Regions from separate parts of the Psychrosphaera aestuarii genome, predicted to be linked through region 1. Evidence: predicted binding sites of a transcription regulator. Region 1 holds the regulator's gene; each other region holds the start of a gene.

Region 1 (7,711 bases):
TTGATTACTTGCAAGCATTAGTAAGCCCATGACGCTATCCGCACTGGCGGTTTTATCAGCTTGTTGTATTTGAACTTTAGCATCAAATTGTAAGGCGAGTTGGGCCAATTTGGTCGCAGCCCTTGCGTGTAACCCAAGCTTATTCTGGATTGTAATTGTTCGTGATAACACTGGGCTTGTTACCTTACAGTTGCTCTAAATAACGGCTCATCTCTCGATGGCGAGTTTTTACATTTTTTCCACGAGAACGAAATTGTTCAGCGAGCGTTTCAGCAATATATACAGACCTATGTTTACCACCAGTACAGCCTATTGCGATCGTTAAATAACTACGATTATTGCGCTCTAAATGCGGTAACCAAGTGGACATAAAGTTATTGATTTGAAATATGAATTTATTCACAAGTGGTTGACTAGAGAAAAAGTCTTTCACAGGTAAGTCTAAACCGGTTAATGCTCTAAGTTCTGGTTCCCAGTGAGGATTTGGTAGAAATCGTGCATCAAATACAAAATCGATATCGTTTGGTACCCCATATTTAAAGCCGAACGACTCGAAAGTAATAATAAGTTCTTTATCTGACTTTCCTAATATCTTTTCTCTCACCATCTCGGTTAGTTGATGAACATTTAAATCCGAGGTATCAATATATAAATCGGCTCTAGACGATAACCCATCTAAAAGCTTACTCTCCTGTGCGATTGCATCAGGTAGTGACGCATCACCTTTGGTTAAAGGGTGTAGGCGCCTTGTTTCACTATAGCGACGAATTAATACGTCATCTTTAGCATCTATATATAGAACGGTCGTCTTTACGCCTTTGGGTAAGAAATCTAAATTATCCATTAACTCTTGTTCAGAGCTGGGCAAGTTTCTAACGTCAATACTGACGGCAACTTGAGGATAATTTTTAGATAAGGAGTGTGATAATGCAGGTAATAAATTAACCGGTAAATTATCTACGCAATAGTAGCCTAGATCCTCTAGTACTCTTAATACGACTGTCTTCCCTGAGCCTGAACGGCCACTAACGATAAATATATGCATGATTAAGCAGCTTCAATTATTTTGTAAAGATCATTATCAGTTTCGGCGCTTCTTATTTTACGAAGCATTTCTTTATTATCAAAAATTTCTGCGATTGACGCTAACGTATTTAAATGCACGTCACACTGATCTTCTGGAACAAGTAACGCAAAAAATACATCAACAGGTCTATTGTCTATTGCATCGTAATCAATGCCAGGGTGGATAACGATTAATACCGCCACTGGACTTTCATTTGGTGTTATTTTTCCATGAGGAATAGCAACGCCATTTCCTATTCCGGTACTCCCCAACTTTTCTCTATTCATAAGACTTGAGAGTATATCTGTGCAAGTGAGGTCTGGTAATTTTGTACTCGCGATCTCGGCAATATGCTCGAGGATCTTTTTCTTGCTTTGGCAATCTGTTAGTACTTTAGTGCACTCAGGTCGCAGGAGTAGCTTTACATTCATGGTTATCTTTTACTGCTTTACTCTTTTGATTTAAATCTCAAAAGATTGGTTAAAAGCACCGTCCATGGCGCTTTAAAATTAATAAAGAAAGTTAATGTCTGGTTAACTTTTCTTTGTGTTTAATGACTTGACGGTCAAGTTTATCAATTAAGGAATCAATTGCAGCATACATATCAGTATGCTCCGATGCAGCAAATAGTTCACCACCATTTACGTGCATAGTTGCTTCTGCTTTTTGGTTGAGTTTTTCAACGTCTAAAATCACATGGACGTTATTAATATGGTCAAAATGACGTTCTAACTTTGCAAATTTCGTATCAACATATTCTTTTAAAGACTCTGTTGCATCGACATGACGACAAGTTAAATTAATTTGCATATGCACTTCCTTCTGAATTGATAAAATGGATTGTTAAACCAATCGTTTTCTCTGGTTTGAAGGGGGAATGTTTAACGATTCCCGGTATTTTGCGATAGTTCTTCTGGCTACTTGGATGCCCTGTTCGGCCAGAATATCAGCAATCTTACTGTCACTTAACGGTTTTGCTTGGTTTTCTGCAGCAACTAACTTTCTTATTAAAGCCCGTATTGCAGTGGATGAACATTCACCACCATTTTCGGTGCTGACGTGGCTAGAAAAGAAATACTTTAACTCAAAGATTCCTCTGGGTGTGTGCATGAACTTTTGTGTTGTCACACGCGATATCGTGGACTCATGCATATCGACCATTTCTGCTACATCATTTAGAACCATTGGTTTCATCGCCTCTGGTCCGTATTCAAAAAATGCTTGTTGTTGTTGCACGATACAATTAGATACCTTCAATAAAGTGTCGTTTCTGCTTTCTAAACTTTTAATAAACCATTTTGCTTCTTGTAAGTGTGAACGAACAAATTGCGCGTCAGAGCTATTGGTTGAAGTTTTAGACAGTGAAGCATATTGTTCGTTCACTTTAATTTTAGGCATAGAATTAGGATTTAGCTCTACTAACCAACGACCTTTTTTCTTTACGACGGTAACATCTGGAATTACATAGTCAATTTCGTCTTTTATAACTAGGCTTGCGGGATTTGGATTCAGTTGTTGAATCAAGTCGAGTGCTTCTTTTAATTCAGATTCTTTTAATCTTGTTTTGCGGATTATAGTGCGATAATCACGGTTCGCTAACAGGTCGATATTTTCAGCAATGAGTTCAATAGCCTCTTCACGCCAAGGTGTGTCAGGGCTATATTGCTTTAACTGAACCAACAAACACTCTTGCAACCCTCGGGTGGCAACACCAATAGGATCAAAGTGTTGGATGCGTTTTAAAACCGCTTCAACTTCCTCTATTTCAACATCTTCGATGTCTACAGACTCAACAATGTCTTCAACAGATACCGTCAAAAAACCTTTGTCATCAATAGCATCAATAATGGCTGTTGCAATAGCTAAGTCATGTTCGGAAAAAGTGGATAGATTTAATTGCCATTTTAAATGGTCTTGAATATCAACAGTTGTTTCACCTTGATAAACGGTATCTTCACCGTCGTACGCAGGGCCTGAGCTCGCAGGAGCGGCGCTCATGTAGTCATCCCAAGTCGAGTCTGTGGGCAAGTCATCACTAATAGTTTGGTCTTGGATATTTTCGTTTGTATCGCGTTCTTCTCGCGTCCACTCGATATCGTCGTCGTTAGATGAAACTGAGGCTTCATTTTCATGACGATCATGGTTGTCTTGTGGTAATTCGATTTGTTCAACTGAGCCATGCTCTTCATCAGCTTCCAACAAAGGATTACTATCCAAGGCTTCTTGGATCTCTTGTTGCAATTCTAATGACGACAACTGCAACAGACGAATAGCCTGCTGTAATTGCGGGGTCATTGTTAACTGCTGACCCATTTTAAGTTGTAATGTTGGTCTCATTTGATCCCAGTAAAGTACTGACTAAAATAAACTTATTCGTGCTACCAAAATATCAAAGTTTGAACTGGTCACCAAGATAAACTTTCTTAACTATGTCACTTTCTAGCACTTGAGCCGGAGTTCCTTCAGCAATAAGCTCTCCATGACTAACGATATAGGCTTTTTCGCAGACATCAAGTGTTTCACGGACATTATGATCGGTAATAAGTACACCAATTCCCTTTGCTGTTAATTGTTGAATTATTTTCTTTATATCTATGACAGATATAGGATCAACACCCGCAAAAGGCTCATCTAATAGAATAATTTTTGGATCGGCAGCCAATGCCCTTGCGATTTCTACGCGGCGGCGCTCACCACCAGACAATGCCATACCAAGACTATCCCGAATATGATCAATATGAAATTCGGCAATTAAATCATCAAGTAAATCAGCCTGTTGGTTTGCATCTATGTCTTTTCGCATTTCTAGAACAGACATTATATTTTGTGAAACTGTCAGCTTTTTAAAGATAGACGACTCTTGAGGTAAATAACCAATGCCTTTGCGAGCTCTTACGTGCATAGGTTCGTGGCTCAAATCGATATCATCAAGCTGAATTAAACCTTTATCGTTAGGCACCAAACCAACAATCATGTAAAAAGTTGTTGTTTTACCCGCGCCATTTGGTCCTAACAAGCCAACTACTTGACCAGCTTCTACCGACAAGCTGACATCTTTAACAACTTGACGACTTTTATAGGATTTGGCTAAGTGCTTTGCCACCAACTTGGTCATATTTAATTTCTCTACTTAATTATTTGGCTGTGTTTTTTTTGTTTTTATCGTAGTAGTTACACGACCACCGGTTGACTTGTCGCCGTCAGCTTTGACTCTTTGTGCATTTAAATCAAATACGATATTACCACTTTCAACAATCGAGCTACCTTGCTTATATTTAGCTTGGCCATTCAATTCTAAAATACGTTCGTTAATCATATAAACGACTTCTAATGCTGTGGCCTCTAATGCTTCATTATTAGGATCATTTTGCAAAAAGCGAGCAGGTTTGCCTTTTGCTATTAGTTTTTCGCCTACGCCGTCTTTTGTTATTACATATAGTTCGTCAGCCGTGATCGTGAGCGTCCCTTGTTGTATTTTTACGTTACCGCTGAAATACATAGTGTTATTTTTGTAATCAAGATCTTGGTTTTTAGAATCAATAATAAGATCGTCATTAGCAAATGCATTAAGGCCAATACAAGCAAGTATAACAAGTGTCATCTTGATGAATTTAGTCATTTTTCGTCCCTTTTAAAATTGTTCTTACGTGATGTTTAAGTTTAACTGTTTGAGCTTTTAGATCGGCAGTTAGACCTTGCCCTTCAATAGTGGTTTTTTCACCGCGAATTATAATTGGCTTATCGGTCTCAACCACTTGAGTGTCGAGATCTATTTCTAAGTATTGGGTTTCAATACTGGTAACGAGCTCGTTATCGGTTAACTGATACATTTTAACGTTACTGTCTAAGGTTAGTCGGCCATCTTGCACACTGCCAAGGTCTGCGGCTAATCGCCAAAACGGAGCATCATTTTGATAAATAACAAATTCAGGCTGTTCAAAGTAAGTCAAAGCTAACTGGGCATAGTGTTCCATTTTTTGCGAGAACACCTCTTGCTTTAACGTACCATTTTTATCGAACATTTCTTGATGCAATAATGTTGCCGTGAAGTCAGGCGTTAACACAGGCTCTTCGGAGTCATCCGCATTACTTTGATTGGTAAAAGCTGGAAACCAAAGATAAAGGCTGATCCCAACAAAAATAAGTAGAACGAGTAATCTAAGTCTCATTAGGTACTTGAACCTTCAAAATGGCTGGTAATAAAGGTTTCACCTTTTTGTGCCATGGTTAGTAGATCGGTTAATTCACGCACGGCACCTTTTCCGCCATGAGTAACAGTACAATAGTGTGCAATCTCTTTTACATAAGGATGGCCGTCGGCTACTGATACCGCTAACCCAACTTTTTTCATCACAGGGACGTCAGGGAAATCATCACCAATAAATGCAACTTGTGATGGTGTTACTGATAACTCTTTACATAGTTTTTCATAACCAATTAGTTTTGTTTCCATACCTTGATATATGTATTTAACACCTAGGCTTGTCATTCGGTCTTCAACAATTTTAGAGCTTCGTCCGGTAATGACAGCAACTTCACATCCTATGTTCATTAAAGACTTAAGCCCGAAGCCATCTTTTGTATTAAAGGCTTTAAGTTCTTCGCCATTATTTGCCATATATACTGAGCCGTCAGAAAACACGCCGTCAATATCACAAATAAGCAACTTAATGTGCTGAGCGCGTGTAGTAACGTCAGTCGAAACTTTTTGATACCAGGTTGCAAACCGTTCCATTAAATAACTCCGGCCTTCAATAAATCATGCATATTAAGAGCGCCTATTGGCTTGTTTTGCTCATCAATAACAAATAAACAACTAATTTTTTTGGCTTCCATTAAAGTTAACGTTTCCGCCGCTAAAACATTAGCTTTCGAAGAGGTGGCATTTGTCGTCATTAAAGTGGTAATTTTAAGATCCGTTTTAAATGAGTCATGATCTAACCAACGACGTAAATCACCATCGGTAAAAATACCAATCAAGGTGTTGTCCTTGTCGGTTATACCAGTCATGCCAAGACCTTTGGCCGACATTTCTATTATTGCTTCTTTTAAGGTTGCTTGATCGCTAACAACAGGGATGCGGTCGTCTGTATGCATTATATCTTTGTTTGTTAGTAATAACTTACGGCCTAAGGCACCTCCGGGATGGCTTAGTGCAAAGTCTTCTGCTGTAAAACCTTTTGCTTCCAATAGTGAAACGGCGAGGGCATCGCCAAGTACAAGGCTTGCCGTCGTTGAAGCGGTCGGTGCTAAGCCTAACGGGCATGCTTCTTCTTCTACACCTGAAAATAGATGAACATCGCTGTTTTGCGCTAAAGTTGATTGTGTATTACCTGTCATGGCAATGATATGACAACCAAATCGTTTTAAAACTGGAAGTAGAGTAACAATTTCAGACGTTTCGCCACTGTTCGAAAGCGCAAGAACAACGTCTTGTTTAGTGAACATTCCTAAATCGCCATGGCTTGCTTCGCCTGGATGAACATAAAATGCAGGAGTACCTGTACTTGCTAACGTAGCTGCAATTTTATTAGCTATGTGTCCCGACTTGCCCATGCCCGTTACTATCACTCGGCCCTTGCAGTCCATAATAATATTACACGCGGCCACAAAATTTTCGTCACAAGATTGGACTAAATTTTCTATCGCATTTTTTTCAATTTCGATAACTTTTAATGCAGATGAAACTAAAGGATTCATAATTAAAACCTTAAAATTTAGGCAAATAGCAAGAATTGATAACCAACAAACGCACTCAGTAAAATAAAACCTTCAACGCGATTTATACGTCGAGTACGTTGCGCAAAACTCATTGCCATAATTAACAATAATACAGTTGCACCTATCATCACATAAATATCACGCGACGCAGCTGATGGGTCAATTTCGCTAGGGTTAATGAGCGCACCAATACCAAGTACCGCCAATATATTGAAGATATTTGAGCCTATGACGTTACCAATAGCCATGTCATCTTCACCTTTTAATACGCCGGCAACACTGGCGGCGAGCTCAGGTAAGCTTGTACCGATTGCTATAATAGTTAAACCAATAACGAGCTCGCTAATTCCAAAGTGCTGAGCAATTATGACTGCAGAGTCTACTAAAAAGTGAGAACTTAACGGCAGTAAAATTAAGCCTGCAATAATCCAAAACACGGCATTAAGAGTCGGGAGGTTATCAGGAATGTCACTTTCAACTTCGGCGAGGAGTAAATCAGTGGCAGCTGAGTTAGGGCGTTTTGCTAAGTAAATTAGGTAGCCGATAAATACAAAAAACAAAACTAAAAGTAATAATCCTTCATTTAAAGACAGGTAATTGTCGGCTAAAACCCACCAAGCCAATAGAGTAAACCCCAATAAAACCGGCATTTCTCGATACAACGTAGAGGAAGAAACTAATAACGGACGAACTAACGTAGTGATACCTAAGACTAAGAGAATATTGGTAATGTTTGAACCTATGGCGTTACCAACAGATGTGTCCGTAGCGCCTTTTAATGCGGCGTTAGCCGAAACCATAATTTCTGGTGCAGAGGAACCCATTGCAACTATTGTTAAACCAATGATCATTGGTGAAATACCAAGGTTTTTGGCTAAACCTGATGCACCGTATACAAACTTGTCTGCGCCCCATACTAAAACA
Region 2 (7,711 bases), 480 kb from region 1:
TCATTTTGCCGCCTTTACCACCTTCCTCTTCTAGCGTTAACTCTTCGTTTTCATCTGCCATGTTAAGTTCCAACTGTAATTATTTCCGACCTTTATATGGTATTGTCGATTGCCTGTTTTAGCAAACAATATGCTTGTCACAGTCAAAATTACACAAATAAAATTCACTAATCGATGTATTTACATACAACGAAAGTTCTAATACCTAATTATGCGTAATAGTCCACCTGCCAAGGTGAGGCGATATTGTAGTTCTGTTGGTTATTTTTATGGTCGTTTGCGTCGCCTTCACCGTCAGTATCTGCGGTATTGGCTTGACCTAACTCAGTTGATTGAGCGTCCGCTTCAGTACCACTTTGGCCATTCGAGTTATCTTTTTTTACATTACTATCCGCTAATTGCATACCTTGCTGCTCAAGGAGCTCTCGCAACCTAGGTATACTATTTTCCAGTGCATCTTTGGCTTGTTGATTAGACACGACAAAACTCACCGACGCTTGCTCTGTGCCAAGACTTAATTTGATTTGCATACTTCCAAGTTCAGGTGGATCAAGACGAATATCAATAGACTTCATATTTCTCGCCATCATTAAGCCAACTTGTTGCTGAATATTGGATGCCAGTTCTTGTTTGTTAAATAATATATTTTCTTTGATCATCAATTCACTTTTAGCTTGTGCAACACTTTCTAACTTTGGCGCTTGAAGTGTTTTGTCAAGCTGGACACCTAACACATCTACGACGTCAGCTTTTGCTCTTACGTCAGTAACTTGCGGTGATACCAAACTAGGTTCGCTATTTGCTATCAATTTTGAGAGTCGAGACTGTTCAAAGTTCAATTCATTAAGCTGCCCCAATTCGCTCGCTGCAGCTAAGGCTTGTAACTGACTTGGATCCGCTTGAAGTTGCGCAAAACTTGCATTAATCGCCTGGCCATTAGTAAATTGAGCGCTGGTCGCTGTATTTAATAATGCATTAACCTGGCTTGCTTTAAATGGTGTATTAATTGCAGCTTGCAATGCCCCTTTTGTAGCACTGTCAGATGCGATATTCATCGTCATTACTGCAGCTTGTTGCAATTGCTCGTGATCTTGATGTTGTTCTTGAACTTGTGATGTTTTCAAGTTACTTACATTATCGGCATCTAATAATACTTGCGCCTTTTGGCCTTTTGATGAAGCATCAATAGCTGCGCTATTTTGAAGTTCAGTTGCCTCTGTATTGTTTGGGCTATCCGATTTAACTTGCGACATTAGGTTGTTTAACCAACTCAATGGTTGCTTATTTTCAGTCGCAACTTCAGCGTCCGTCGATATGTCTTGAACAGTCAATTTTGATAGAGCTTCATTGCCTAAGATAAGCTTCTTTAAAAAGTCTCCTAACTGATCTTGTGCTGCGTTAAATTCATGACCGTTGGATGTGTCGTCATTATGGCTCGCGGTTAATTCAGCACTATCAAAAAGAGCGTCTGTCGCCTCTGCTTCAGTTTTATTGGATTGACTTGACGCATCGACGCTATTCATAATGTCAGAGAAACGGGCCAGCAACTGTTTAAGTTGCATTTGCAGTTCTTTAGACAAATGGTCAACATCAGGTAACTTTTGCAATTGATTAACAAAGGTTGCGAGCTCAGAATTACTTGATTGAGTTAACAATTTATCAAACAACTCAGAGTCTTTACCAACTAACGGATCAGATGCTGATTGTTGAGAAGTTTCGTCGCCGGTCGCTTGAATCAAAGAATTCAATAGCTGATTAAGTTTTTGTACAAGCTCTTTACCAGAAAATTTAGTGGCCAATTCCTGTAAAACTTCATTTGCTTTTTCGTCTTTTTGTAACGATGACATGGCAACCGTAAGCTTATCTTTGTCGCCTTCATTTAAGTGTTGTTTGCTATTAGAAGAACGAGTCTCACCAGGCTCGATGTCCGAACTCGCTCGCTTATCATTATTCGTAATATTTCGATCTTTGTTTGCGGTAACCTTGTCATTATTTGAATAATCGGTTTTAGCGCTCGCTGAGACTTCATTATCCCGTGAGTTTCGATCTCTGGCGTTGTCAACTCGACTCTGCTCTCTTTTATAAGCTTGATGTTCTTCTACTTGACGTTGCTTTTGCCGTCTATTAATTGCCACCATGGCACTATCAAAATCTTGCCTCGTATCGTTAGATTTAGACTCATACTGATTTCTTTTAACACTCACATCTCGCTCTACAGGCTTTGTAGGCAAAGGCTCTGGTAAAATTCTGTGTTGTTGTAGCATGATTGCTCCTAACCAATATTCGGCATCAAAGTCACTTAATTATTGATTTATTATTCAAGGATCGTTCCAACCTGGAAGAAAGTCACTTTATTTAATTGAGCGTGGGCTGTTATAGGAAATGCTAAATCGCTAACTTACGGCGTATATATTGCTGAGATGCAAACTCATCTGACTGATTTTGTTCGAACTTATCAATACGCTGCTGCCTTTCTTGGGCTTTTTTTGTAAGTAACGTGTCGACGGCTTTTACTTTATTTTTTTGCATAAACCATTCTTGTTTGCGTTGCTCGACCACTTGCTTTGCAATATCTACAACGTTCGCTTGAGCGCTAATGCCTTGGTCTAATTGCACAATAAACCGCTGATAATGTTGATAGCTTGCGCCACCAATACCCGTAACACCTCGCTCTTGCATACGTTTCAAATAGTCTAACTTATAAGATTGCACTTCTCTAAGTTTAGCTTCATTCGATTGCAAGTATGCCTGAGCCGACTGCATCGCCGTAATAGCTTGTTGCTCTTTATCAGATTCTATTTTTTTTAAAACTAATAGTTGGTTATCGTCTTTGCTCATACATAAACTCCATTATGGCATTTCATTAGTTAGCGCTTGAAGCTGCATTAACGATTGATCATAAGGGTATATATCAGACATTTTTTGCTGTAAATAAGCATCTATCACGGGCTTGAGTTGAATGGCTTTATCAACAACTGGATTGCTACCAGAGGCATAAGCCCCGATTGAAATAAGATCTTTATTTTGCTCGTAAGCTGATAGGTATTTTTTAAATCGAAGCGCCATTTGAAGATGTTCTGGTGATGTGACCTGTGGCATTACTCGGCTTATGGATTTAGTGACATCTATTGCCGGATAATGCCCTGCATCGGCTAAGTCTCGTGATAGCACAATATGACCATCTAAAATCGCACGAGAGGCGTCAGCAATTGGATCTTGCAGATCATCTCCTTCTGATAACACAGTATAAAATGCCGTTATTGAACCTTGGCCGTCACCGCCGTTACCTGCACGCTCTACCAAAGCTGGTAGCTTGGCAAATACCGATGCTGGATAACCTTTTGTTGCAGGTGGCTCACCAATTGCCAAGGCAATTTCTCGCTGCGCTTGAGCATATCGAGTGATTGAGTCGATAAGCAGTAATACGTTTAAGCCCTGATCTCTAAAGTACTCAGCCACTTGAGTTGCAGTTTCGCAACCCTTTAACCGACGAATAGGTGCCATATCTGCAGGTGCAGCGACAACTACGGCTCTTTGCCTGCCTTCCTCACCTAAAATTTCATCAATGAATTCTTTTACTTCTCGACCACGCTCGCCTATCAAACCGACGACCACTACATCAGCAGTTGTCCCCTTTGTCATCATGCCTAGTAATACGGACTTACCTACACCAGAACCTGCAAATAAACCCATTCGCTGACCTTGACCAACCGTCAAAATACCATTAATTGCTTTTACCCCGACATCGATGGAAGATTTAATCGGTCGTCTTGATAACGGGTTAATTGGCTTAGATTTATGATTTGCATCTGCATCAGTTTCTATTGGACCTAAACCGTCAAGTGGTTGACCCGCCGGATCTATAACTCGTCCAAGTAACGATAAAGACAATGGTAATTTTTGACTACGACTAGATGTAGTAACTCGACCTCGTGGCACGATGCCTTCAACTTGGTCTGTTGGCATTAAGAATATTTTATCGTTTTCAAAACCGACAACTTCCGCGTCCACTTCACCAGTCATCGTCTGAATTCGACAATGCCCGCCTAATGGCACAGAAACACCAACCGCTTCGAGTGTTAAACCATTCACCTTAGTTAATCGTCCTGATACCTCAGGGACTGCATCTTTAACACGTCGCTGGGCTTTAATGATTTTGTCTGTGAGCGATATCATTATGAGTCCTGCTGCGGATCAATTGCATCTGCGTTGCCAGTATCATTTTGCTGTTCGGCCTGATGTGTTGGCTCTGTTTCCGGAGTATTTGTATCAAGGTTGTTTTCATCTAAACTTACTGCCTGACCTACAGATGGACCTTTGTTCGATTCAGATTGTAAGCCCATGTCTTCAATAAAATCATCGAATGTCTGTTTAATGCGTTGCTCCAGTGTTCGATCTATCAAAGAGTTAGGGGTTGCAACAATCACATCACCAATGTTGAAATGTGCTTCAGGCTTGAGAATCCACTTTTGTTCTGCTAACTCGGCTTCTGAATACTGCTCTTGAATCAAAGCTAAATCATCCGGATGCATGTGTATTTCAGCAAATTCGGTATTAAAAGGTAAAGCTGCAACAGATTCGTGTAACGCCGCTAAAAGGCTGTCTTTATTCGACTTAATTTCGGTTCTAAGTACTGACTCGGCAAGCATTACAGCCAAGTTTAATAATTGCTGTTCGGTAGACTTATCAACACGCTCAATTGGGTTATATAACTGTTGAAGTAGGCCTTCCCAACGAGCTAACTGTTGCTTAAGGTCATCAGCGCCTTCTTCTTTGCCCGCTTCAAAACCGTCTTTATGACCTAATTCAAGACCTTCCTCTTTACCTTGAGCCAATCCTTCTTCATAACCTTTTTCTATACCTGCCTGACGCCCTTCTGCAAATCCCTCTTCAAAAGCTTCTTGACGAATGGTTTCAATTTCAGCTGCAGTAAGTTGTGGCACTTCTTCTGCTTCAGGTTCAATTAATTGAGGCTTGGCTTTATATAGCTCCTCAATCGGTACGCCTAAAAAATTTGTTTTACCTACGACTGTTGCTTTTTTTGACGCACTAACATCAGGCGCGGCCCATTCCTCAAGAATTTCTAACATTTCTCGAGTTGGCGTTATCGGTTTATTAGTCAATTTTTCAGTCACAATTTACTCACTTAGACTTTTTAAAATGAAGACTTACAAGAAGTCTTCACCACCACCACCGCCTAACATAATTTCACCCGCGTCTGCTAAACGACGAGCGATAGCTAAGATTTCTTTCTGCGCTGTTTCAACTTCCGAAACTCGAATTGGTGGCATCGCCTCCAAATCATCTGCCATCATATCGGCAGCACGTTTCGACATGTTCTTTAAGATCTTCTCTTTTAATGCGTCGTCCGCACCTTTAATAGCTTTCATTAATGAGTCTTGTTGTACTTCACGAAGTATTGCCTGAATCGCTCGGTCATCTACATCAATTAAGTTATCAAATACAAACATAAGATCTTGAATTTGTTGTGCCATTTCTTCGTCATGCTCACGCATAGCATCCATCAATTGACCTTCGATATTGGTATCTAAGAAGTTCATGATTTCTGCTGCCGCTTTTAAACCGCCCATTTTCGCTGCTTGAGCACCTGCTTGTCCGGCAAACTGTTTCTCCATGATTTCATTTAATTCTTGAAGTGCTGCTGGTTGAACTTCTTCAAGGTTGGCTATACGCATGGTTAAATCAATTCGAACCTTGTCAGAGAATTGACTCAATATCTCCGCCGATTGATCTGGTGCTAAATAAGCCAAAACAATGGTTTGGATTTGAGGGTGTTCGTTTCGAATAATGTTCGCAACTTGCTTGGAGTCCATCCATTTTAAGGAATCAAGACCTTTCGCTCCGCCACCTAAGATTATTTGGTCTAGAAGCGTCGCGGCTTTATCTTCACCTAATGCGGCTGTTAACGCTTTCTTAATAAAGTCTTCAGACTGGAAGCCAATCGTACTGTAGTCCTGAATTTGTTCGATAAACAAACTATGAACGGCGGATATCTTGTCTTGGCTTAAATCATCTAGCTGCGCCATTGCGATACCCACTTTTTGCACCTGTTTAGGTTCTAAGTGTTTAAGTATCTGTGCTGCGTCTTCTTCTGATAAGCTTAATAAAAGGATGGCGGCTTTTTCAACGCCTTCAAGCTTCTCTACATCAAACGCCGGTTTACCCGCTGGTTTTGTGTTTTCTGCTGCTACGACATCATTCATCTTCTAATAACCACCCTTTAACTACTTGCGACGACAATTCTGGTTCATTTGCTACTAATGCTCTAACTGCTTTAAGCAAGTCTTCATCACCATGTAAGTCTGGTAATTGTAGCGTTCCGTCGGCCGCAAAGCCTATGTCTTTCTCATCAAATTCTGTATTAAGCATATCTAATGCTTCATCACCTAAGTCTACACCACCGAGAGCATCTTCTTCATATTTATCGGTTGTATCTTCTGGACTAATCAACTTGTTCAATAATGGACGAACTAAGAAGATAATAAGAACAATGATAACAAGCATAGCCGCAACCGTTTTTATCATTGGCTGGAACCACTCTTGTAAATAAATAGGCACATCTTCTGTTGACAGTGCATCGACCTTATTAAATGGAATGGTTACTACCTCAAGCGTATCACCGCGGTTTAGGTCAAAACCGATACCGCCTTGCAGTAATCGACGAATGTTAACCAATGCCTGTTGTGAACGAGGCGTTTTTTGAATCGTACCGTCTTCCGCTGTTGTAACAATGTAATCGACAGCAACTGATACGCTCAGTCTACGTACCACGCCCGTTTGATTTTGCTTGTGGCTAATTGTCTGATCTAATTCGTAATTTCTTGTTTGTTCTTTGTGAGAACGGCCAGTTGCACCACGATTTCTCGCATTACCAGCTTCTTCTGGAATATCAGACTCTAATGGTGGCTGATTTGATAATGCACCTGGAATGCCTACAGGACCATTACCCGTTTGATTTTCTTCAATTATAAATTCACTTCTAATCGCTGGTAAGTCAGGGTTGTAAGTCTTTTGTGTTTCTTGAACCTGCGTGAAGTCCATTGTTACATCAACCTGCGCGGTATAGTTTTCCATTCCGATGACAGGAGATAAAATTGAATTAATTTTTTGTAAGTATTCATCTTCACGTTTTTGCTCAATTTCAAATTGTTTACGTGAAAGAGCAGAAAGTGAGTTTTGTGAACCAGAATTTAGTAGTCGTCCATTTTGATCGGTCACAGTGACACGCGATGTAGATAAACCTTGAACCGCTGATGCCACTATATCCACGATACTGTCTATTTCTTCTGTTTTAAGCATACGACCACGTTGTAGAGTAACGACAACAGTAGCAGAAGGTTGTTTCGTATGACGAGCAAAGATGTTTTCTTTTGGAATAGCCAGTAAAACGCGTGCTCTACCTACTGAATTTAGTTCTTCTATGGTTCTCGCCAATTGCTGCTCTCGGCTATGTTTAAGTCGCTCTGTTTCCATACGCTGACTAACACCAAACCCAGTGTCTTGCATTAAAATTTCAGAACCTTCTGACGGCGCTTGAGAAAGACCACCACGAGCCAAAGATAGTTTGATATTTTGATAAGCATCAGCTGGCACTAAAATAGTATTTTGCTCTAATTTGTATTCAACTTTTTGAGCATCAAGGAAATCTAGTGTTTCGATAAGTTGCTCAGTATTAAACTGACCAAGCGGG
Region 3 (7,711 bases), 1.0 Mb from region 1:
CGTAAAAAACCTTATCAAAAGAGCCAAACTCTATTTGACGCTGGACAACCTCTTAAAACACTATATGCAGTCCGCTCCGGTAGCTTTAAGTCGTACTTAGTTGATAATGATGGTACTGAGCAAATTACAGCATTTCACCTTCCTGGCGATATCATTGGGTTTGATGCTTTATCAACTAATAAACATATTACTTTTGCTCAGGCATTGGAAACCTCTATGGTGTGTGAAATTCCGTTCACGACCGTCGAAGACCTATCAGGTCATATGCCAAACTTAAGACAACAAATTACGCGTCTAATGAGTAGTGAGATATCTAACGATCAAGCGATGTTTATGTTGTTGAATAAAAAGTCTGCCGAACAGCGCATATGCAGTTTTATAGCGTCTCTTTCAAATCGTTTTAGTGAACGCAGTTTATCGTCAACCACCTTTCGATTACCTATGACTCGAGCCGAAATTGGAAATTACTTAGGGCTAACTGTTGAAACCGTTAGTCGTATTTTTAGTAAGCTACAGAAACTGGGTGTTATATCTATTGATGGAAAGTTTATTACAGTCTTAGATTTGCCTAAAGTTGAAAATTTAGTTAACTAATTGACTGGTTTATTGATTTAGGGCAATTTTATCGCGCACATTTTTCGTTATCTTTACTAAACTAAGTTTTAATAAGAAATAGTAAGGATAACTTATGAGTGATTTCAAAAATGTTTTAGTCGTTATCGATCCTACCGAAGATACACAAAAAGCGCTTTCTCGAGCATTAGAACTAGCAGAAAAACAGCCAATTCGTATTACTCTATTTCTTACTATTTATGATTTTTCCTATGAAATGACGACTATGTTGTCCTCTGATGAACGTCAACATATGCGAGATGCAGTAATTGCTGACCGAGAAAGTTGGTTACTGGACCTCATCACTCATAGCCCCACTATCCCTCATGATATAAAAACAAAAGTCGTTTGGCATAACCGACCATACGAAAGCATCATCCGGACGGTAATTGAAGGGAATTATGACCTAGTGATTAAAGGGACGCATAGCCATGACACGCTAAAATCGGTTATTTTCACGCCAACAGATTGGCATTTGTTACGTAAATGCCCTTGTGCATTGTTATTAGTTAAAGAGCACGAATGGCCTGAACACGGTAAAGTATTGGCTGCGGTAAGTGCTGGTACGGAAGATGACAAGCATCAAGAGTTAAACGATCGGATCATCGGTCACGGAAAGCACATTGCTGAACTACTGGAGTCCGATACTCATTTAATAAATGCTTATCCTCCAACCCCTGTCAATATCGCTGTCGAAATTCCAGAATTTGATCCAAACGAATATAATTCAACCATGAAACAACATCATTTAACGTCTATGGAGGCACTAGCAAATAAGCATGAAGTGCCTAATACACGCTGCCATGTCGTTGAAGGAATGGCCGAAGATGTCATCCCAAGAGTGGCTAACGACTTAGATGCTGAGCTTGTTGTAATGGGAACGGTTGGCAGACTCGGTATAACGGCCGCACTTATTGGTAACACGGCTGAGCATGTAATAGATAATATCAACTGCGATTTGCTTGCCATTAAGCCCTCAGACTTTGTTTGCCCAGTAAAACTTTAGCTTGCCTATCAATATTAGTGCAAAGGCTATGATTTATCGCTTTTGCACTCTCTTTACTATTTATTAAATGTTTAAGCATAGGTAAAATACGCGACCATTTATTATTTTGCAGTTCATTATCCATGACAGATTTAGATCCAAGAAAAGCTATTCACGAACAAAATAAACTTGAAAAAAGACTTCGAAGTCGAGTTGGCAAAGCAATAGCTGAGTATAATATGATTGAGGAGTCAGACGTTGTTATGGCTGCAATAAGTGGCGGTAAAGACTCGTTTGCAATGTTAGATATCCTGATTAGTTTGCAAAAGTCAGCGCCTATCGACTTTAAAATTATCGCAGTTAATCTAGACCAAAAACAGCCTGGTTTTCCAGAGCATATTCTGCCAGCTTACTTCGAGTCTTTAGACATACCTTACTATATTGTCGATAAAGACACGTATTCCATTGTAAAAGAAAAAGTACCGGAAGGAAAAACGACCTGCGGACTTTGTTCTCGTTTAAGACGAGGCACTTTATATTCTTTTGCAGAGTCCATTGGAGCAACAAAAATCGCGCTAGGTCATCATATGGACGACATTGTTGAAACTATGTTTTTAAACATGTTTCACGGCGCTAAATTAAAAGCAATGCCACCTAAATTACGTTCTGATGATAAACGTAACGTTGTAATTCGTCCGCTAGCTTTTTGTCGTGAAAAAGACTTGATCAAACTGGCTGAGCATAAAAACTACCCGATCATTCCTTGCAATTTGTGTGGTTCCCAAGAGAACTTACAAAGACAGTCAATTAAGGCGATGTTAACTGAGTGGGATAAACAAACTCCGGGGCGAATTGAAAACATATTTAGCTCGATAAAAAGCGTGAGTGTGAGTCAGTTAGCTGATGGTGATTTGTTTGACTTTAAAAACTTACCCATTGATAGAAGTGAAGAACGTAAAGCGTATGAATTTTCTGAGGCAACGGTATCTTCATCAAATATAGATGAGTCACTTATCATTGACGTAACTCATGTATAAATAAAAAAGGAGGCGAAAGCCTCCTTTTTCATAACAGTAATATTACTGCTCTGAATTACCCCAAGAGTCTCTTAAACCAACTGTTTTATTGAATATAAGTTGGCCCTGCTCGTTGGTTTTACCGTCAAAGCAGTAATAACCCAAGCGTTCAAACTGATAACCTTGTTGAGGTGCCGCGTTAACTAAACTTGGTTCGATATAACCTTGTCGAATGACTAACGACTCTGGATTTAACACTGTAGTGAAATCTTCTTCAGCCGCAGGATTAGGAACGGTAAATAAACGGTCGTAATCACGAATTTCCGCTTCAACCCCTTCTGATGCAGATACCCAGTGAATAACACCTTTAGCCTTGCGCCCATCTTCAGGTAACTTACCTAGTGTAGTCGGGTCATATTCGCAATATACGGTGGTCACGTTCCCAGCGTCGTCAGCATCAAAGCGGACAGCTTTTACATAATAAGCATTACGTAAGCGAACTTCTTTATCTATCACCAAGCGTTTGTATTTTTTATTTGCACTTTCACGGAAGTCCTCACGCTCAATGAAGATTTCTTTTGTAAATGGGATTTTACGCGTACCCATCTCTTCTTTATTTGGATGATTAGGCGCATCGATCCACTCGATATGATCTTCTGGCAAGTTTTCAATAACTAACTTAATAGGATCAACGACGGCCATAGCGCGAGGTGCAGATTCATTTAAGTCTTCACGTATACAAGCTTCTAACATGCCCATCTCAACCATGTTATCGACCTTCGTCACACCAATACGTTTACAAAACTCACGAATAGAGCCTGGTGTATACCCTCGACGTTTTAAGCCAGCTATGGTCGGCATACGCGGGTCGTTCCAGCCTTCTACATGATTGTCGGTCACAAGAGTGTTCAATTTACGCTTACTCATAAGCGTATATTCAAGATTCAGCCTTGAAAATTCATATTGATGCGGGCGAGAGTCGATACTTATATTGTCTAATACCCAGTCATATAAACGTCGGTTATCTTGAAACTCTAATGTACATAACGAATGTGTAATATTCTCTATCGCGTCCGATATACAGTGTGTAAAGTCATACATTGGATAAATGCACCACTTGTCACCAGTTTGGTGGTGATGAGCAAACCGAATTCGGTAAATAACAGGATCACGCATACAAATGAAGCTTGAACTCATATCAATCTTAGCGCGTAAACAACACTCACCCTCTTTAAACTTACCGTCTCGCATGTCATGAAACAGCTTTAAATTCTCTTCAGGACTAGTATCACGATAAGGGCTATTTTCACCCGGAGACTTTAACGTGCCTCTCATTTCTCGAATTTTTTCTTGGCTTGAAAACTCTACGTAAGCTAAGCCTTTATTAATTAGTTCTTCGGCATAACCAAAAAGTTGATCAAAATAGTTAGACGAATAACAAATATCACCATCCCATTGAAAACCAAGCCAGTTTACGTCTTCTTTAATCGCATTAACGTAATCAATATCTTCTTTCTCTGGATTAGTATCATCAAACCTTAGATTACAAAGCCCTTTATAATCTTGTGCAATACCAAAATTTAGTACAATCGACTTGGCATGACCAATATGAAGAAAACCATTTGGCTCTGGAGGAAATCGAGTGTGCGTAGTCTCATACTTTCCGTCTGCTAAATCCGCATTAATAATGTTGCGAATAAAATTCGATGGGCGATTTTCTGTGTCCGCCATTTATAAACCCTTATAAAACTATTAATTAATTTGAGTATACCACTATGGTCTGCGGTTACACCAAGCAAAATGCCATCAATCGAATACTTTTAAAGCAAATAAATCTCTAATGGAACACAATGAGTAAATACCCTAATATTTGGCGGATATCACCAAACTTTAAGTATTGTCTAAAGTGTAGTAATGCAATAAATTGACCTGAAACCCTTATAATAAAGGAATCTCACAAGTGGCACAGAGATTGATATCTATTATGTAAACCTACATTCAAATATCACGGAAATATAAAATGTTAAAAAATTCATTATTAGTAAGTTGCTTAATTTCACCTCTTCTATTATCAAGCAATTACGCTCAAGCCCACAATGATGGCTTAGTAAATAAACAATGTGATGTTACTTTTCAGAATAAAGTATCAATCACCCCTTACCACATCTTAGTCATTAAAAACAATCAAACCCTTTACGACATTTATAACAACGAAACTATATTCTATAAGGGCGAAAAGCTAGAGCTAAGCGTAAGCGATTCATCGTTAATAAAAGAATTCTCTACTGAGACTCGTTCATTAATTCCTACTATTACTGAAATAGCATTGGAAGCAGTTGGTATCGCTTTTGACGGTATCAATGCTGGTCTTGGTCAGTTTGGCGATTCAACGAAACTTGATGCGAAATTAGCAAATGTAAAACAGCGACTTGAGAACAAATTTGCACAGCAGGACGGCTATTATACTTTTGATGAAGGTCAATTTAATATGGACTTTGCTGATGAAGAGTTAGATAGAGCTATTGAAGAAGTGGTTGAACAAGCACTTCCGTCGTTGATAGGCGGTGTTTTACAATTAATAGGCACTTCAATTGCCAGTGGTGATACCGACTTTAGTGAACTAGAAAACCTCGAAAAAAATATTGAAGCAGAAATTGAAGCTAGAGCTACTCAATTAGAAGCAAAAGCCGATGTGGTCTGTCAAAAAGTAGATGCTTTAGCAGCCCTAGAAAATCGTATTCAAAAAGCACACAAAAGCTTACGCGACTTCGACTTGATTGAAGTGAGCCACACAAAGTAGCAACTTACCATCGGAATATTTCTACTTAAGTAAACATTAAGCCATATAACAAAGGTTAGTACAAAATACCGGCCTTTGTTATATACCAAATCGAGTACCAAACTCACTGTAAAGTATATTTACTGCTAACAATATTAAAATCAGTCCCATAACTCGATCAAAAATATACGCATTCCGACTAAACAAATCTCGTACGTACGGACGACTTAAAACAAGTGACAGTCCACAAAACCAAGCCGCTGTTGCAAAAGCCAAATAGACACCATAAGCACCTTTAATGATCATCGGTGTATCAATAGACACAACAACAGTAAATAAAGATAAGAAAAACAAAGTAGCCTTAGGGTTTAAACCATTGGTCATGAACCCTAGTAAAAATGCCTTTTTATCAGACAGTTGAGGGTTACTCGACTCTTTAATAGCTGCAGTTGATACTAGGGCCTGTGACTGCACTGCTCCAATACCAAGATAAATCAAAAAACTTGCAGCAATAATAATTAATAAGTCATATAACCAAGGCGTTGCATTAATAATTAGACCAATGCCCGCTAAAGCGTATGCAACGTGAACAAAAATAGCACTACCAACACCTACAGAGGTTATCAATGCTGTCCGCTTGCCATATTGAATCGAATGTTTCATAACAATTGCAAAGTCAGGACCTGGGCTTGCAACTGCAAATAAATGTGCAAGCGCAATAGTTAAAAATTCGATTGAGTATTCAGTGAAATCCATGTCAAAACTCCAAAATAATAATGCCTAATTTGCTTAAAGAAGCCTATTTAAAAAGGCCTGCAATAATCTGAATAGGATGTTTGAGTGTTTGTTGGGCTAATCGTTTACTTTGACAGCGGCAAGAAAAGCCAGTGGCTAATACCGTATCATGTTCACTATTTTTAAGAACTGGCGCCCAGCTAATGTCAAAGAGTTCCTTTGATACTGTTTGGTTTGCTTTTTCATGCCCAAACGTTCCGGCCATACCACAACATCCCGTATTCACTGGTTTAGCGGCAAGCCCTAACCTTTCAAAAATAATTGGCCAATGCGAAGGAGCATCTGCGATTAAAGACTTTTCTGTACAATGAGACAACACAGTGTATTTCGTTACTGAATCATTCAATGCCATTTTAACTTTATCTGCAACAGCTTTACTCAATGCCTGTTTTGATAACCATTCGCCTAATAAGTCTACTTTAAATTTAACCTTATTATGACCTAGTAAATTTGGATATTCATCGCGATAAACTAAAGTCATAGATGCATCTAGGCCGATCATCGGGCGTTTAAGGGTTGCGATGTCATTATAATAATCGCAGGCGCTTTTTGCCGTTTCAGTAAATTTTGTCAAAAACCCTTTAACATGCTGAGCTTTACCGTTAACTTGAAATGGTAATATAAGCGGAGAAAAACCTAATCCCTCAAGCGCAATAACAGTGTCTTTTATCAAAGATGACTCATAGCTTGATGTGAACGCATCTTGTACAAGAAAAACAGTCTTTTGCTTATCAACTTCGGTCAGCTCCTGGTAACGCGTTTCGTTGTAAAAGTACTTTCTTTCAACCACTTGGCTTGGGTGTTGGCTAAGCTTTGGTGCATCAACATAACCAACAATATTGTTTACAACAAAGTTGCTAATTGGATTGTGAGTCAGCCAATTTGTGACCGAGGACATCCTAGAAAGCGTTGGCATTATAGACTCGACATTAGCAACTAAATGATCACTTAACGGTCGCATGTACCTCAGGTAATAAGCCTCTAAAAATTTACTTCTAAATGTTGGTACGTCAACTTTTATTGGACATGCTGATGTACAAGCTTTACACGCTAGACACGCATCCATGCTTTCTTTTACTTCATGGCTAAAGTCATATCGACCGAACTTTTTCGCTAATGTATAAGCGGCTTTGTATGGCAATCTAAACAAGTCAAGAAATACCGTTTTTGCCATTACCATGTTTACATAAGACACACCTTCGCCTTGAAGCCTTAACCATTCACGCATCAATGTTGCACGCCCTTTAGGCGAATATCGACGATCTTTGGTTACTTTATAAGATGGGCACATTACGCTGGATTCATCATAATTAAAACATAAGCCATTACCATTACAATTAACGGTCTGTTGATATTCTTCTCTAACTTCGATAGGTATTTGCTTATCAAATCGCCCTCTTTTAACCGCATCAACACTCACCAATTTTTCTTCACTGCCTATCGGTGTGCATATTTTACCTGGGTTTAGTCTATTGTGAGGGTCAAAGGCTGCTTTGATTTTTCTAAGCTCTAAAAATAGTTCTT
Region 4 (7,711 bases), 190 kb from region 1:
AGATGTGAAAGTTGGCGACACAGTTATCTTTAATGACGGCTACGGCGTTAAAACTGAAAAGCTTGATGGCGAAGAAGTATTGATTATGTCTGAATCAGACATCTTAGCAATCGTAGAATAATCTCATCTTTCGATTATTTATTTTCGAACACTTATTATCAAAACACTGATTAAAGAATAGGAATTTAAGATTATGGCAGCAAAAGACGTAAAATTTGGTAACGACGCTCGCAAAAAAATGTTAGTGGGCGTTAACGTATTAGCCGACGCAGTAAAAGTAACATTAGGTCCTAAAGGTCGTAACGTTGTGTTGGACAAGTCATTCGGCGGTCCTTCAATCACTAAAGATGGTGTTTCTGTAGCCAAAGAAATTGAACTTGAAGACAAGTTTGAAAACATGGGCGCACAGATGGTTAAAGAAGTTGCTTCTAAAGCGAATGACGAAGCCGGTGACGGTACAACAACCGCGACAGTATTAGCTCAAGCAATTATCAATGAAGGTATTAAAGCCGTTGCTGCCGATATGAACCCAATGGACTTAAAACGTGGTATCGACAAAGCGGTTAAAGCTGCAATTGAAGAGCTTAAAGAACTATCAGTTCCTTGTTCTGATTCTAAGGCGATAGCTCAAGTAGGTACTATCTCTGCAAACTCTGACAGCGAAATTGGCGATATCATTGCTAAAGCAATGGAACGTGTTGGCCAAGAAGGGGTAATTACAGTTGAAGAAGGTCAAGCTTTAGAAACTGAATTAGACGTTGTTGAAGGTATGCAGTTTGACCGTGGTTACTTATCACCGTACTTCATTACAAACCAAGAAAACGGGACGGTTGAATTAGACAATCCGTTTATTTTGTTGGTTGATAAGAAAATCTCTAATATTCGTGAATTATTACCGACACTTGAGGGTGTAGCAAAATCTGGCAAGCCTCTTCTAATTATCGCAGAAGATTTAGAAGGCGAAGCATTAGCAACGTTAGTTGTGAACAACATGCGCGGTATTGTAAAAGTATCAGCGGTTAAAGCGCCAGGTTTTGGTGACCGTCGTAAAGCAATGCTGCAAGACATCGCTGTATTAACGGGCGCGACTGTCATTTCTGAAGAAATTGGTATGGAGCTTGAAAAAGCACAGCTAGAAGACTTAGGAACAGCAAAACGCGTTGTAATAACAAAAGACGATACAACGGTTATTGATGGCGCGGGCGAACAAGAAAATATCGATGGTCGTGTTGCACAAATCAAGGCACAAATTGAAGAGTCTTCCTCTGATTACGATAAAGAAAAGCTTCTTGAGCGTTTAGCAAAACTTTCTGGTGGTGTTGCGGTAATCAAAGTGGGTGCAGCAACTGAAATCGAAATGAAAGAGAAGAAAGACCGTGTTGATGATGCACTTCACGCTACTCGCGCTGCGGTTCAAGAAGGTATTGTTGCTGGTGGTGGTACTGCGTTAGTTCGTGTAGCAGCTAAAATTGCTGGCCTACAAGGTGACAATGAAGATCAAACTCACGGTATTAAAATTGCGCTACGTGCAATGGAAGCTCCATTACGTCAAATCGCGTTTAACTCTGGTGACGAAGCGTCTGTAGTTGTTAACAAGGTTAAAGAAGGCGAAGGTAACTACGGTTACAACGCGGCAAACAGCACATACGCTGACTTAGTTGAAGAAGGTATTCTTGACCCAACTAAAGTAACTCGTAGCGCGTTGCAGTTTGCAGCCTCTGTTGCAGGTCTTATGATCACAACAGAAGCAATGGTAACAGATGCACCGGTTAAAGATGCTCCTGCAATGCCTGATATGGGCGGTATGGGCGGTATGGGTGGAATGGGCGGCATGATGTAATCTGCCCCAAATAATAACCCGATAAATAAAGAAGCACTGAGATTAATTTCTCGGTGCTTTTTTTTTGAAAAAAATAATCAATTATTCCAATCTTATAGCATTAAAAAAACGAGTATGTGATACTCCAAAAATATCAATATAAATAATGAAAGGATGCTTTTTTATGGCGTATGATTTTGGTGCACAAACGTTAGGGATAAAAAACCCCTTTAAAATTGAAGGTCGGTTTAAATCTGTTTCTGGCCTATTAATTACTCTTTTAGGTATATATGTTTTACTACAAGTACCTGATAATTTAAAACAAGACATCGTTTTTGGTTGGACTTACGCTGTTTTAGGTTTTGTTATTGCAGCTTCAGGCCTACGAACAATTGGTGCGGGCTTATTTCAACTTTTTAAATACTTTGTTGGCCGTTCTGTACCAATCTCACTCTCTCAAAACTACAGTAGAACCGAACAAGATGCAGCTTCGGCAGAAAGAGATGCGGTGTTTTACACAAGTAACGAATTGAACTCAATGTTATTAGGTCGCAAGAACACAACATTCGTTGAGCCCAAAGGTTGGTTGTCGCGCTTTATTCATTCCGTATTCCCCAAGTTAACCTTTTTGCCTTTTCCACTAAGAAATATGGCTGAAGAAATCTTTTCTGTTGTAATTAATACGCTTACCGCCATATTTGCATATGCAATTGCGTCCTTTGTTGTGATTTCAGGTCTTGCCGGCGAAAAAGCTGAATATGTGATGCTTCCGCTATTTTCGTTGATACTATTAATATACTTAATTGGAACGTGGCGCTCATCTGCTAGCGCACTAGAAAGTAGTAAAAATTATCACGCACGACACATTGGCGGAAGTTCAGTAATTGGTTTAATTGGTCTGTCCTTCTTGATTCCAATCATTACCGGTTTTTATTTAGATAAGTTAATTACTGCTGAATACCAGGAAACTTTTAATCAATTTACCGAAATAAATATTTTTGGCGCTTGGGGGAATTTGTCCATATTTTTGATCACTATTGTGATTGTATTGGGTTTGATTTTGCCTTTGTTGTTGCAAAGAATGAAAGAGGCAACACCAACAACAGCGGTGTCAGAATACCGAGATAACCTACAAGAGAATGTTCATCCAAAAGAAATTTTCATAAATATTGAAAATATCATTTTGGCGAATCGCCGTGTAAAAGAAATTCCTAATCGCGTTTACAAGGAATTTAATCCAGAACTTATAAAGGAAAGTGATAAAAAAGGTACTTTTAATGGCGAGTTGCTTATCGAAACACAGCCAGAACTATCGCAGTCCGACGTTAAAAATAAAACAGCAAAGTCATTGCTTACTCTAACGTCTCAAATAGCAATGCTTGTTTCAGCTGTTCTTCTCTATGTTCTCGTTGCTAACGGTTTATCTATTTATGAGTACATTAGCAGCGAAATTATTGAGCCTAGAGCGAAGTTTACTCTAGCGTTATTTACGCCTGTTATAACTGAAATAAATAATATTCTTTTTGTGTTGTTTGCTTGGCTTGGAACAAAAGCGGTTGGCCGAATTATGCAAATGTGTTCACACACATTTTGGGGCGAAATTCACTTTAGTTCATTATTGATGCATTTAAAAGTAGAGGGCACTTATACCGAGAGTAAAATGGCAACAGGCATGGCTATTAATGATTCTACTCGCAGTGAAAACTTCGTGGTTCGCTCTTCGATTACGCCTTGGTTAATTACGTCTCGAATTGACAGTTGCATATTTGCTACATCGGGGGCGAATAATTTAGAAACTCCTCGTTATGTCATGAATATGAATAAAAATGATTTGGAAATGGAAGAAATCGTTGGTGAAATTAAATCATTCTTAATTAATCGAGAAGTTATTGCCTCGGTAAGAAACTCAAAAGATTTAGATAACACAATGCAGATTCTAGATGTAAATAAAAAGTCTCGAGACTACATCGCATCGTCTCAAATTAGCATTGAAGAACAAGCTGGATTTGTAAAGCGCGAAGAAAATGAAACAGAAGCGATTACAAGTGGTGTTGAGGAAGAAGGCGACAGCGATATAGATCCAAAACCGTAAAGCCCGTAAAGCCCGTAAAGCCCGTAAAGCCCGTAAAGCCCGTAAAGCATAACTTCACGGGCTTTTGATTGAACTGTCCATTTTTTTTACAAAGCCACTGCCTTTCACCAAAGAAAACACCACAACCATTTGTTTTATATATCAATTTTTGCACTTTGCTTTTTTGGCCCACACTTTGCTTGAACAAAAAAAACACAAAAAGTTAAGGACTAACCATGTCAGTAAACAAACAAATTTCACCAATTTCGATGGGAGCCATCGGACTTACCCTTGGAATGAGTCTAGTAAACCCAGCTCAGGCATCAATTATTGCAGGCGACGATAGCGGCTTTGAGGTAATCAGCAGCCAAGATATTACGGTTGACGCAATGTTAGATCCCACTCCTAGCAACTATGAATACCAAAGTAGTGATGGGACTTATTCTTATGTTAACCAGTGGTTTAGACAAACAGCTTTTGTAAACATTTTGACTAAGGAAGTAACACTTTTCGAAAGTGGTGAAGACTACTTTGGTGAAGATGGTGAAGATTCTAGAGCTATTACCCTAGATCAAGTAGGGTTTTGGATATATGATTCATATTCAATCTTCTCTAATATTAACACTGACCCCAATAATTCTTACGTGACTAATGCTACTTCATTATACGGTGACGTCTACAGTAACAATTCTCAATTAATTTTTAGTACGTCCCCCTGTTCAAGAGTATTTTCAGGCGAAGACTTCTCTGGTGAAGATTGTGTAAGTAATTTGAATCAAGGTACTACCATTGACGCCAGTTGGTTTGACGGCAGTAATGCAAACTATAATTATGGGGGAAAATTATACGGCGAATGGGATAGTACACGAACCTATGAAGATGGCACCATAGAGGAAGATTCATCTAAATTTTCTAATTGGCTAGAAGGTGAGACCGGCTATATTGCCTTTGCGTATAATACATCAGTTGATGCTTACGAATATGCAGCGCCGAACTGGATTAACTCTTCCGATACTACATTTGGCTTTTTAGAAGTTACTCGTGGAAGTATTTCGGTTTCTAATATTGTTACGAGCAATGTAACCAGCGTGCCAGAACCAAGCAGTTATGCATTATTTACTCTTGGTTTATTTGGCCTAGTAGCGCGAAAGTTAATAAAAACTAAGTAACCACCCTAACTTTGTAGTTATAAAACCCCTTCAGTTCTGTACGAAGGGGTTTTTATTGATTTCTTTTTAATTTCCTAGCATATTACCATTCTCGCTGTATATATGGATTAGACACATAATGATCTCCCTTGAACCACAATGGATTGTGCTAGATGGCATGTCTTATGGGCTTAATCAGCCATCTATGTCTGGTGTTATAAACGTCCAACTATCAGAAAACTCAAACCTTAGTGTTTTAAAAAGAATAGTTCAGATGTGGACTGATGTTGATGTTGATGTTGATGTTGATGTTGATGTTGATGAAGCTAACCAGGCAGAGCTAATAATAAAACATATTTTGGTTTGGCAATCTAGAATTCAGCAACAGCATAAAATACCTACGTTTGAAAAGCACTTTATAAGAAAGCTCCGTCAACAAGACGACACAAAAACAACTAAACTATTCATCGTCATACCTTACTCCATACCTGAAGTTACTCGAGATATTTTGACTTGTATTATTCATGTGGTGAATTACAGCTTAGAGAATATTGACGTGCTTAAAGACTGCACTCAAACCGAGATAAAAGCCTATTTTGCAGAAGCAACCGTTCATCTTGATAAATTAAGAACGCAACTAAACAAAGTGCAACTTGCTGGAATGAATACCTATTGGTTTATTCATGCTGCCACTGAACTCGGTATCCATGTTTCTCATATCGCCCAAAACACATTTAGTTTTGGTACAGGTGTAAATAGTATTTTAATGGACAGTAGCTTTACTGAGAATACCAGTGTCATTGGTTCAAAACTGTCAAAGAGTAAGGCCTCAACCGCATTGTTGCTCCAAAAAAGTGGATTACCGGGTTCTGAACATGTATTCATAAGAAACGAAAAACAGCTCCCCGACCTCATAGAAAAAATGGGTTATCCCTTAGTTATAAAACCCGACAATCTAGATCAAGGTCAGGGTGTATTTGCATATTTAACAACATTTAAACAGGTTAAAAGTGCATTTAAAGCAGCATCAAAACTTTCTAAACAGGTACTTTTAGAAAAGCATGTAAAGGGCGATGATTACCGACTTACAGTATTGAATAATCAAGTAATAAAGATAGTACAACGAACCGCGGCAGGAGTGACCGGTGATGGTACACACAGTGTACGTCAACTATTAGAGATTGACCTGCAATCGCCTTATGCAAAAGAAGTGTTTAAACAAACCCAAAAGCCATTAATCTCTCTTGATAGTGAGGCTTTAGAGCTTTTAACCGCGCAATCCATTAAACCCGAGTCTATTCCTGAAAAGGGTCAATACATTGCTCTTAGACGTAAAAATAATATGTCTACTGGGGGAACCGTTAAAGAAGTAAAAATTAAAGATGTCCACCCCGATAATATAGCGCTGGCTATTAAAGCGGCAAGAGTGGTCAACTTAGATTTAGCGGGTATAGATCTCATCACTCAAGACATAAAGTCGTCTTGGTTACAGAACGATGCAATTATTTGTGAAATTAACGCCCAACCGCAAATAGGCGCCACTATAAAGCCAGAAACATACCAGACAATCTTACTATCCTTATTAAAGCAAAAAATTGGAATGCCAATTCATTTGTTCATTTTGCCCACAAAGCCAGATGAAACTGACATTACTGAGTTTTTATCAATAGCTGAAAAATATAAGGCGGACTCAGTATCTTCCCAACTTGGTATTTATATAAATAACAAAAAAGCATGTAAACCGTTTATCAATGGGTTTGTTGCGTTAAAGACGCTCACTCTTCAGAAAGATTCACACGGTTCAATTGCTCTAATGACCCACAAAGAAGTTGAATTAATGGGTTTGCCATTGGCAAGGTTTGAGTCGATTATATTTTGTACCCATGTCAACAAAGCAAGTGCCACAGAGCATAAACTCATTAGCATGGTTAAACCACATTCAGAACGCTTTAGGATCTTATCAAGAGACAAGCTTTATGAACTATAGCGATATTTTTGATCTGCGAGGCGCAATGTACAACGAAGCCATGCGCCGATTTCCTAACGCTAGAGATTTAGAGTTTCAATTGCCGCTTAACCTATGTGATCTCAACCCAAACGATACTCTAGTTGATATGCCAGCTGGCGGCGGTTACTTGCGTGATTATATCGACAGCCGTATCGAATTGATTTGCCTTGAGTCCTCTCAACAGTTTGTTTCGTTTTGTAAACTAAATAACTTAAATGTTTATCACTATAGTGACGATACTTTGCCTCTTAAAGACAATACAGCAGACGCAATTGTGTCTATTGCTGGGTTGCATCACGTGGAAAAAAAGACGCAAATTCTTTCAGAAATGCGACGAATTCTAAAGCCAGATGGCAGGTTTTGTATTGCTGATGTAGAAGAAGGTAGCAATGTTGCATTGTTTCTTGATGACATTGTGGACAAATATACAGAAACAGGCCATGAGGGCATTTATTTTAGTAAAGCTACTAAACAAGGTTTACAACTTGCAGGGTTTCAGTCTGTTCAAGTTAAAAGGCTTAAATACACTTGGAAATTTGAATCAACGGATGAAATGGTGGAGTTTTGTAGACTACTTTTCAGTCTGACCAAAGCAACGCCTGAAATGATATTAAATGGGATAAAAAAGTATTTAAACGTAGAGTATAAAAATAGCCAGGTACACA

Evidence for each region. The regulator sigma-54, encoded in region 1, starts transcription at its own class of promoters, with help from an activator protein. The targets are predictions, from matches to a motif close to GTTGGCACGNNNNTNGNNT.
Region 2: a site for sigma-54 is predicted at 2,317-2,335, ahead of J9318_RS05775 (flagellar hook-length control protein FliK). Genes of this name have one in related genera too.
Region 3: a site for sigma-54 is predicted at 4,573-4,591, ahead of J9318_RS08420 (DUF2884 family protein). Genes of this name have one in related genera too.
Region 4: a site for sigma-54 is predicted at 4,074-4,092, ahead of J9318_RS02850 (PEP-CTERM sorting domain-containing protein). Genes of this name have one in related genera too.

The regions. Positions count from the first base shown of each region.
Region 1 covers NZ_CP072844.1:798,395-806,105, forward strand. Annotated here, with positions in the region: gene J9318_RS03635 (HPr family phosphocarrier protein) at 1-171, opposite strand, end outside; gene rapZ (RNase adapter RapZ) at 185-1,045, opposite strand; gene ptsN (PTS IIA-like nitrogen regulatory protein PtsN) at 1,048-1,497, opposite strand; gene hpf (ribosome hibernation promoting factor) at 1,589-1,876, opposite strand; gene J9318_RS03655 (RNA polymerase factor sigma-54) at 1,910-3,403, opposite strand; gene lptB (LPS export ABC transporter ATP-binding protein) at 3,456-4,181, opposite strand; gene lptA (lipopolysaccharide transport periplasmic protein LptA) at 4,197-4,685, opposite strand; gene lptC (LPS export ABC transporter periplasmic protein LptC) at 4,678-5,235, opposite strand; gene kdsC (3-deoxy-manno-octulosonate-8-phosphatase KdsC) at 5,235-5,801, opposite strand; gene J9318_RS03680 (KpsF/GutQ family sugar-phosphate isomerase) at 5,801-6,766, opposite strand; gene J9318_RS03685 (calcium/sodium antiporter) at 6,784-7,711, opposite strand, start outside.
Region 2 covers NZ_CP072844.1:1,278,169-1,285,879, reverse strand. Annotated here, with positions in the region: gene fliL (flagellar basal body-associated protein FliL) at 1-61, opposite strand, end outside; gene J9318_RS05775 (flagellar hook-length control protein FliK) at 210-2,264, opposite strand; gene fliJ (flagellar export protein FliJ) at 2,386-2,838, opposite strand; gene fliI (flagellar protein export ATPase FliI) at 2,851-4,176, opposite strand; gene fliH (flagellar assembly protein FliH) at 4,176-5,135, opposite strand; gene fliG (flagellar motor switch protein FliG) at 5,169-6,224, opposite strand; gene fliF (flagellar basal-body MS-ring/collar protein FliF) at 6,217-7,711, opposite strand, start outside.
Region 3 covers NZ_CP072844.1:1,838,894-1,846,604, forward strand. Annotated here, with positions in the region: gene fnr (fumarate/nitrate reduction transcriptional regulator Fnr) at 1-594, shown strand, start outside; gene uspE (universal stress protein UspE) at 689-1,618, shown strand; gene ttcA (tRNA 2-thiocytidine(32) synthetase TtcA) at 1,741-2,634, shown strand; gene glnS (glutamine--tRNA ligase) at 2,677-4,344, opposite strand; gene J9318_RS08420 (DUF2884 family protein) at 4,634-5,413, shown strand; gene J9318_RS08425 (LysE family translocator) at 5,492-6,148, opposite strand; gene ydiJ (D-2-hydroxyglutarate dehydrogenase YdiJ) at 6,192-7,711, opposite strand, start outside.
Region 4 covers NZ_CP072844.1:612,615-620,325, reverse strand. Annotated here, with positions in the region: gene J9318_RS02865 (co-chaperone GroES) at 1-121, shown strand, start outside; gene groL (chaperonin GroEL) at 194-1,840, shown strand; gene J9318_RS02855 (hypothetical protein) at 2,004-3,911, shown strand; gene J9318_RS02850 (PEP-CTERM sorting domain-containing protein) at 4,127-5,059, shown strand; gene J9318_RS02845 (hypothetical protein) at 5,178-7,025, shown strand; gene J9318_RS02840 (class I SAM-dependent methyltransferase) at 7,015-7,711, shown strand, end outside.